Regions from separate parts of the Klebsiella sp. WP3-W18-ESBL-02 genome, predicted to be linked through region 1. Evidence: predicted binding sites of a transcription regulator. Region 1 holds the regulator's gene; the other holds the start of a gene.
The links. The regulator LexA, encoded in region 1, represses DNA repair genes until DNA is damaged. The targets are predictions, from matches to a motif close to TNCTGTATGTACATACAGNA.
Positions count from the first base shown of each region.

Region 2: H7R56_RS15825 (DNA translocase FtsK 4TM domain-containing protein) is a predicted target of LexA. The motif match lies at 2,371-2,390, and genes of this name have one in related genera.

Region 1 covers NZ_AP021972.1:4,762,082-4,766,506, forward strand. Annotated here, with positions in the region: gene zur (zinc uptake transcriptional repressor Zur) at 1-186, shown strand, start outside; gene H7R56_RS22860 (CsbD family protein) at 240-449, opposite strand; gene dinF (MATE family efflux transporter DinF) at 574-1,893, opposite strand; gene lexA (transcriptional repressor LexA) at 1,959-2,567, opposite strand; gene H7R56_RS22875 (diacylglycerol kinase) at 2,667-3,035, opposite strand; gene plsB (glycerol-3-phosphate 1-O-acyltransferase PlsB) at 3,164-4,425, shown strand, end outside.
Region 2 covers NZ_AP021972.1:3,307,790-3,312,214, reverse strand. Annotated here, with positions in the region: gene cydD (heme ABC transporter permease/ATP-binding protein CydD) at 1-197, opposite strand, end outside; gene trxB (thioredoxin-disulfide reductase) at 321-1,286, opposite strand; gene lrp (leucine-responsive transcriptional regulator Lrp) at 1,838-2,332, shown strand; gene H7R56_RS15825 (DNA translocase FtsK 4TM domain-containing protein) at 2,453-4,425, shown strand, end outside.

The DNA.
Region 1 (4,425 bases):
GAAGAGTGTGCAGAAGGGGTGGAAGATATCATGCATACGCTGGCGGCGAAAATGGGCTTTGCCCTACGCCACAACGTCATTGAGGCCCATGGCCTATGCTCTGCCTGCGTCGAGGTTGAAGCCTGCCGCGCGCATGAGCACTGTCATCACGACCATACCATTCAGTTGAAGAAAAAGGCCCGCTAACCGAGCGATTAGCGGGGGGAGTACATCCGTGTACTCCGGGCAGGAGAAGCGCGTTACCAGCGGATATTGTGGCGTTTATCCCAGCTGTCGACCTCTTTTTCTGCCTGATCTTTCGCGTATCCGTAGCGTTCCTGAATTTTACCGACCAGCTGGTCGCGTTTGCCTTCGATCACCGTCATATCATCGTCGGTGAGTTTGCCCCATTGCTCTTTCACTTTACCTTTAACCTGTTTCCAGTTACCGCCGATTTCGTCTTTATTCATCGTCGAATCCTCGATCGTCAGTGAGTGAATAGCGAAAGAGACACGTTCTTTTTCGCTAAGCGTGAGGTTAATTGTAGTCAGTCATTCTGGGTTCATTTCACTATTCGGAATCTTTAACCATTTCTCAGGAAAACCAGCTATTGTTTCGCCAATGGCGACGCCAGATATACGCCAGCGACAGCCCGCGCAGCGCGAGGAATACAGCCAGCGCCAGCCACAGCCCGTGGTTGCCGAGCAGCGGCAGCGCCAGCAGCGTTAGCGCAAAGCCTAAGGCGGCCACCGCCATACTGTTTCGCATTTCAGCGCCGCGCGTTGCGCCGATAAACATCCCGTCCAGCAAATAGCACCACACGCCGATCGCCGGCAGCACAACCTGCCAGAGCACATAGCGATCGGCAAGCTGCTGCAGTTCAGGTAGCGACGTTAACAGCGCGACAATCTGTTGCCCCAGCAGCGCGTACACCAGCGCAAAGGCCAGCGCGACCACGCCCGCCTGACGGCATGCGGCGTGCCAGACCTCCAGCAGCTTGCTGCCATCGCGCGCCCCGAAAGCCTGCCCGGAATGGGCCTCCACCGCGTAGGCAAAGCCGTCCAGCGCATAGGCTGTAAACGTCAGCATGGTCATCAGCACCGCGTTTACCGCCACCACGTCGCCGCCGAGGCGCGCACCGAAAACGGTCACCGCACCAAAGCACAGCTGTAACAGCAGGGAACGCAGCATAATGTCGCGGTTCAGCGCCAGCAGACGGCGAATGTTGCCGCGCCAGGCGTTTTTCAGCATCAGCCAACTGATGCCCCGCATCACCAGCACCTTGCGGACCATCACCAGCCCGACCAGCAGCGTGGCGTATTCGGCAAGCGCCGTCGCCAGCGCCGCCCCCTGTACGCTCATGTGCAGCCCCATCACCAGCCATAGGTCGAGCACGATATTCAGGACATTGCCCACCACCAGTAAAACAACCGGCGCACGAGCGTACTGTACGCCCAGCAGCCAGCCCAGCAGCACAAGGTTAGCCAGCGCCGCGGGGGCGCTGAGCCAGCGGATGGTCAGAAAACGCCGCGCCTGCTCCAGCACCTCGCCGCTGCCGCCAACGATGGAGAGCGCCAGATTGATCAGCGGCGTTTTCAGCAGAATAATCAGCAGCCCGGCCCCCAGCGCCAGCATGAGCGGCTGCACCAGCGCGCGAGCCAGCGCCTGCGGATCCTTCGCACCAAACGCCTGTGCCGTCAGACCGGTCGTGCTCATGCGCAAAAACAGCAGCAGCATAAACAGGAAGCTGGTCGCGGTCGCGCCAATCGCCACCCCGCCCAGATAAACAGGGCTATCGAGATGACCAATCACGGCGGTGTCCACCAGCCCGAGCAACGGGACGGTAATGTTGGAGAAAATCATGGGTAGCGCAAGGCGCCACAGGGCCTTATCGGCGGAGGTAAGTAGCGGCATGAGTGTCGACCAGAAAGGAAAAAGACGGCGATACGGGGCGTATCGCCGTCATGAGAAAGCGGGTGTTACAGCCATTCGCCGTTGCGAATAACGCCAACGGCCAGTCCTTCGATCGAGAAATTCTGCTGGCGCAGATCGACCACGATAGGTTTAAATTCGCTGTTTTCCGGCAGCAGTTCGACGACGTTACCCTGTTTTTTCAGGCGTTTCACCGTCACTTCTTCATCAATGCGCGCGACCACAACCTGGCCGTTACGCACGTCCTGCGTTTTATGCACGGCAAGGAGGTCGCCGTCCATAATACCGATGTCTTTCATCGACATGCCGCTGACGCGAAGCAGGAAGTCGGCGCTGGGTTTAAACAGCGAGGGATCGACCTGATAATGACCTTCGATATGCTGCTGCGCCAGCAACGGCTCACCCGCCGCGACGCGGCCCACCAGCGGCAGGCCCTCTTCTTCTTCCACCAGCAGGCGGATACCGCGAGAAGCGCCGGATACAATCTCAATGACACCTTTACGCGCCAGCGCTTTCAGGTGCTCTTCAGCCGCGTTCGGGGAACGGAACCCCAAGCGCTGAGCAATTTCCGCACGCGTCGGCGGCATGCCCGTCTGGCTGATATGATCCCGGATGAGATCAAACACCTCTTGCTGCCTGGTCGTTAACGCTTTCATTCCGCCCCCTGGGTGTATATACAGTTATGCTGTGAGTATATACAGCTAGTGTCTATTTTGAAACCATAAAACGCACGAAATCAGGCAGTTTTCACAGCTTTAGTGGAAATGCGCCCACAGCAGCATGCCCCAAGTGATCAGCGCGACAAAAATCGCCAGCAGCACCGCCGCCGACCCCATGTCTTTTGCCCGTCCGGACAGTTCGTGATACTCCGAGCCAATGCGATCGACTACGGCTTCCAGCGCACTATTGAGAATTTCCACTATCATCACCAACAGGACGGAACCGATAAGCAGCACGCGGGTAATCGCATCGACATCCAACCAGCAGGCGATGATAATCGCCAGCACCGACGCGACGCCCTCCTGGCGGAATGCGGCTTCGTTGATCCACGCCGCGCGAAATCCTTTCCAGGAATAGCCCGCTGCTTTGATGATTCGGGTGAGCCCGGTGGTATTATTGGCCATCTCAAGAACCTTTTTTGTTATTACGTCAATGACAATGCGAGTTATGCAGCGGTAGAACAGAAATTCTGCTGACTTTCTGATATTCTTGCCGCGCATTTGCATGATTAACCAGAGGCTTTACATCGTTTATGTCCGGCTGGCCACGAATTTACTACAAATTACTGAATTTACCATTAAGCGTACTGGTAAAAAGCAAGTCTATTCCGGCAGAACCTGCCCAGGAACTGGGGCTCGATACGTCGCGCCCGATTATGTACGTCCTGCCTTATAACTCTAAGGCCGACTTGCTGACGCTGCGCGCCCAGTGCCTGGCGCATGATTTACCCGATCCGCTTGAACCGTTGGAAATCGACGGCACTCTGCTGCCGCGCTACGTGTTTATTCACGGCGGCCCGCGCGTGTTCACTTACTACACGCCAAAGGAAGAGTCGATCAAGCTGTTCCACGACTATCTCGATCTGCACCGCAGCAATCCGGACCTGGATGTGCAAATGGTGCCGGTTTCCGTGATGTTCGGGCGCTCTCCGGGCCGCGAAAAAGGCGAGGAAAATCCGCCGCTGCGTATGCTCAACGGCTTCCAGAAATTCTTCGCCGTCTCCTGGCTTGGTCGCGATAGCTTCGTGCGCTTCTCGCCGTCTGTGTCGCTGCGCCGCATGGCCGACGAACACGGCACCGATAAAATCATCGCCCAGAAGCTAGCACGCGTTGCCCGCATGCACTTTGCCCGTCAGCGCCTGGCTGCGGTTGGCCCGCGCCTGCCGGCACGTCACGACCTGTTCAAAAAGCTGCTGGCTTCGAAAGCCATTGCGAAAGCGGTCGAAGATGAAGCGCGCAGCAAAAAAATCTCCCATGAAAAAGCACAGCAGAATGCGATTGCGCTAATGGAAGAGATTGCGGCTAACTTCTCCTACGAGATGATTCGCCTGACTGACCGTATCCTCAGCTTCACCTGGAACCGTCTGTACCAGGGCATTAACGTCCATAACGCCGAGCGCGTACGCCAGCTGGCGCACGACGGCCATGAAATTGTCTATGTGCCCTGCCACCGTAGCCACATGGACTACCTGCTGCTCTCTTACGTGCTCTATCATCAGGGCCTGGTGCCGCCGCATATTGCCGCCGGTATCAACCTGAACTTCTGGCCAGCCGGTCCGATTTTCCGTCGTCTGGGCGCGTTCTTTATTCGCCGTACCTTTAAGGGTAACAAGCTTTACTCCACCGTGTTCCGTGAATACCTTGGCGAGCTGTTCAGCCGCGGCTATTCCGTCGAGTACTTCGTGGAAGGCGGGCGCTCGCGTACCGGCCGTCTGCTGGACCCGAAAACCGGCACCCTGTCGATGACCATTCAGGCGATGCTGCGCGGCGGTTCCCGACCTATCACCCTGGTGCC
Region 2 (4,425 bases), 1.5 Mb from region 1:
AACGGCATCAGCAGCGCCTCGCGCGGAATACTCTCCATGATCATGTGATGGAGTATGCGGGCCAGCAGCCAGGCCTGCGCAATAATCAGTACCCCACTGGCGAAACCGAGCAGGCGGGAGAGCATCAACCAGCGGCGCGACAGGACGCTTTGCTGTTTGAGCCAGCGGGTGAGTTCGTGTTGGCGACTTTTATTCATTGGGCGCTTAGCAGGTGGCTTATGGATAATGGTTTCTGTTATAGGCGCGGCAATGTTACATCGCAGAAAAAATAAAGGCGACTTATCGTCGCCTTTTTTACTTTTGTTACTGACTTGTAAAGATTATTTGCAGGCGTCAGCCAGACCGTCGAGGTAGCGTTCTGCGTCCAGCGCTGCCATACAGCCGGTGCCCGCAGAGGTAATTGCCTGACGGTAAATGTGGTCCATGACGTCGCCCGCGGCGAACACGCCAGGTACGCTGGTCTGGGTGGCGTTGCCGTGGATCCCGGACTGCACTTTGATGTAGCCGTTCTCCAGTTCTAACTGACCTTCGAAAATCGCGGTATTCGGGCTATGGCCGATAGCGACAAACAGGCCCGCGACGTCCAGCGACTCAATGTCATCGCTTTCCGTGTGACGCAAACGCAGGCCGCTCACGCCCATTTGATCGCCGGTGACTTCTTCCAGCGTGCGGTGGGTGTGCAGCACGATATTACCGCTTTCCACTTTATCCATCAGACGCTTGATCAGGATTTTTTCCGCACGGAAAGCATCACGACGGTGAATCAGGTGTACTTCCGACGCAATGTTGGACAGATACAGCGCTTCTTCAACGGCGGTATTGCCGCCGCCGATGACCGCCACTTTCTGATTGCGGTAGAAGAAACCATCGCAGGTGGCACAGGCGGAAACGCCGCGCCCTTTGAACGCTTCTTCTGACGGCAGGCCCAGATAGCGGGCAGACGCGCCGGTCGCGACGATCAGCGCGTCGCAGGTGTACTCGCCGCTGTCGCCGGTCAGGCGGAACGGACGGTTTTGCAGATCGACGCTGTGGATATGATCGAAAATAATTTCGGTGTCAAATTTGGTCGCATGCTCATGCATACGTTCCATCAGCAGCGGACCCGTCAGATCGTTTGGATCGCCGGGCCAGTTTTCCACTTCTGTGGTGGTGGTCAGCTGACCGCCTTTTTCCAGCCCGGTAATCAGAACCGGTTGCAGGTTTGCGCGTGCAGCATAGACCGCAGCGGTGTATCCCGCAGGTCCAGAACCAAGGATAAGCAGTTTACTGTGTTTGGCCGTGCCCATGAGATCCCCATAATTGTTTGGCAGACATGGTTTGGGATTGTAGGGAATTTGTAGACGTAAAAAAAGAGCACAGCGGTTTTGTTAACGATATGTGCAATAGAGTGAACCGATTGATTGCTTATTTTAACATCAAAAAATATAACTCTTTCTACTGTCCGCTGCCTAATTATAAGACGATTACATGTGAATCAGGCCCCGGTGATAATGAATATCTGGCATGTTGTACTAAAAAAAGATGTTTTGCTTTGACAATCCCCTGTGCTTTTGCGACAACATTCAAGGAAGAAGAAAAGCAGTGTTTCGCGTGCGGTGAATTTTCATGCACGCAAATGCCATTTTTACCCGGATCACTGAAATCTACGTATGGTGTGGACAGACACCATACGTGATGTCGGAGAGTTGCCGCGAGGCGCCGGGGCTTCTCATACGCAAACCCTGGGATATACGTCGTTGCAGCAACAATGGCGTATTGAAATCGGGAGAAGGCTCTGAACAGTGAAGTGCACAGAGTCAAGACAGGAGTAGGGAAGGAATACAGAGAGACAATAATAATGGTAGATAGTAAAAAACGCCCTGGCAAAGATCTCGACCGCATCGACCGCAACATTCTCAATGAGCTGCAAAAAGATGGGCGTATTTCGAACGTCGAGCTTTCCAAAAGAGTAGGACTTTCTCCGACCCCGTGCCTTGAGCGCGTACGTCGTCTGGAACGACAAGGGTTTATTCAGGGCTATACCGCGCTGTTGAACCCGCATTATCTGGATGCATCGCTGCTGGTTTTTGTTGAGATTACTCTGAATCGCGGTGCGCCGGACGTGTTTGAACAATTTAACGCCGCCGTGCAAAAACTTGAAGAAATTCAAGAGTGTCACCTGGTATCCGGTGATTTCGACTACCTGTTGAAAACCCGCGTACCGGATATGTCGGCTTACCGTAAGCTTCTTGGCGAGACCCTGCTGCGCCTGCCGGGCGTCAACGACACCCGTACCTACGTCGTGATGGAAGAGGTCAAGCAGAGTAATCGTCTGGTAATTAAGACCCGCTAAAACGGAACAGGTGCAAAATCAGCGTAGTTTGATTACACTCCTGTTAATCCATACAGCAACAGTGTCGGCGCAATCTGACACTGTTGTCCGTTTTAGCATTTGGCACCTGGAGAGCCTTTCTTGAGCCAGGAATATACAGAAGACAAAGAAGTCAAACTCACTAAACTCAGCAGCGGACGCCGGCTCCTTGAGGCGTTACTTCTCCTATGCGCCATTTTTGCCGTTTGGTTAATGGCAGCACTACTGAGCTTCAATCCTTCCGATCCCAGCTGGTCGCAAACGGCCTGGCACGAACCTATCCATAATCTGTGCGGCGCATCCGGCGCATGGCTTGCCGATACGCTGTTCTTTATCTTCGGCGTGATGGCCTACACCATCCCGGTGATTATCGTGGGCGGCTGTTGGTTTGCCTGGCGACACCGTGCCAGCGAAGATTACATCGACTATTTCGCCGTCTCCCTGCGCCTGATTGGCGTGCTGGCGATTATTCTGACCTCCTGCGGCCTGGCCGCTATCAACGCCGATGATATCTGGTACTTTGCTTCCGGAGGCGTGATTGGCAGCCTGCTCAGCACGGCGCTACAGCCGATGCTGCACAGCAGCGGCGGCACCATTGCGCTGTTGTGTATCTGGGCTGCGGGTCTGACGCTGTTTACCGGCTGGTCATGGGTGAGCATTGCCGAGAAAATGGGCAGCTGGATACTGAATATCCTCACCTTTGCCAGTAACCGTACGCGTCGCGATGATACCTGGGTTGATGAAGACGAATACGACGACGAAGACGAGTACGAGGATGAAGGTGAGCCTGCGCGCAAAGCCGTGCATGAATCCCGCCGCGCTCGTATCCTGCGCGGTGCGCTGGCCCGCCGTAAACGCATAGCCGAAAAATTCTCTAATCCGATGGGGCGCAAGACCGACGAAGCGCTCTTTTCCGGCCGCAGAATGGATGAGCCGGAAGCGGCGTCGCACTATGTCGCCGCAGCGGATCCTGATGACGTTCTTTTCTCCGGCGCCAGCGCAGCACGCGCGACGGAGTATGATGAATACGACCCGCTGCTGAACGGACATTCGGTGGCCGATCCGCTGTCTGCCGCAGCCGCTGCGGCATCGACACCAGCATGGGCCGCTGACCCGATGCAGACTGCAGCGCCTGCTGCCGAGCAACCTGGCGTTGAGTGGCACTCTGTTCCCCATCCCGTTGCCGCGGAACCGGTGATTGCGCCCGCGCCAGAAGGTTGGCCGCCAGCACAGCAGCCTGTTTATGCCGACCCGCTGTTGGCACAACCGCAGCAGCCTGTTTATGCTGACCCGCAGTACGCACAACCGCAGCAGCCTGTTTATGCCGACCCGCAGTACGCGCAGCCGCAGCAGCCTGTTTATGCAGAATCGCAGTACGCGCAGCCGCAGCAGCATGATTATGTGGACCCGCTTTTCGCGCAGCCGCAGCAGCCTGCTTATGCAGAACCGCAGTACGCGCAGCCGCAGCAGCCTGCTTATGCAGAACCGCAGTACGCGCAGCCGCAGCAGCCTGCTTATGCAGAACCGCAGTACGCGCAGCCGCAGCAGCCTGCTTATGCAGAACCGCAGTACGCGCAGCCGCAGCAGCCTGCTTATGCAGAACCGCAGTATGCGCAGCCGCAGCAGCATGATTATGTGGACCCGCTTTTCGCGCAGCCGCAGCAGTCTGCTTATGTAGATCCGCAGTACGCGCAGCCGCAGCAGCCTGTTTATGCAGAGCCACAGTACGCGCAGCCGCCGCAGCCCGCTTATGTCGAGCCGCAGTACGCACAGCCCCAGCAGCCGGTTTACGAGGAGCCGCAGTATATCGCTCAGCCTGAGCCGACACCGGTTGCTGAGCCAGAGCCGGTTGTGGAAGAAGAGGTTAAACCCGCACATCGCCCACCGCTTTACTACTTCGAAGAAGTGGAAGAAAAACGTGCGCGCGAGCGTGAGCAACTGGCGGCATGGTATCAGCCTATCCCTGAGCCTTTAGCGCCGGTAGAAGCGCGCGCGGCGTCAATGCCTGCTGCCTCAACGCCAGTGTCGATCCCTGAGCCAACAGCGCCGGTTGCCCCGGTGGCGGCGAGCGTTCG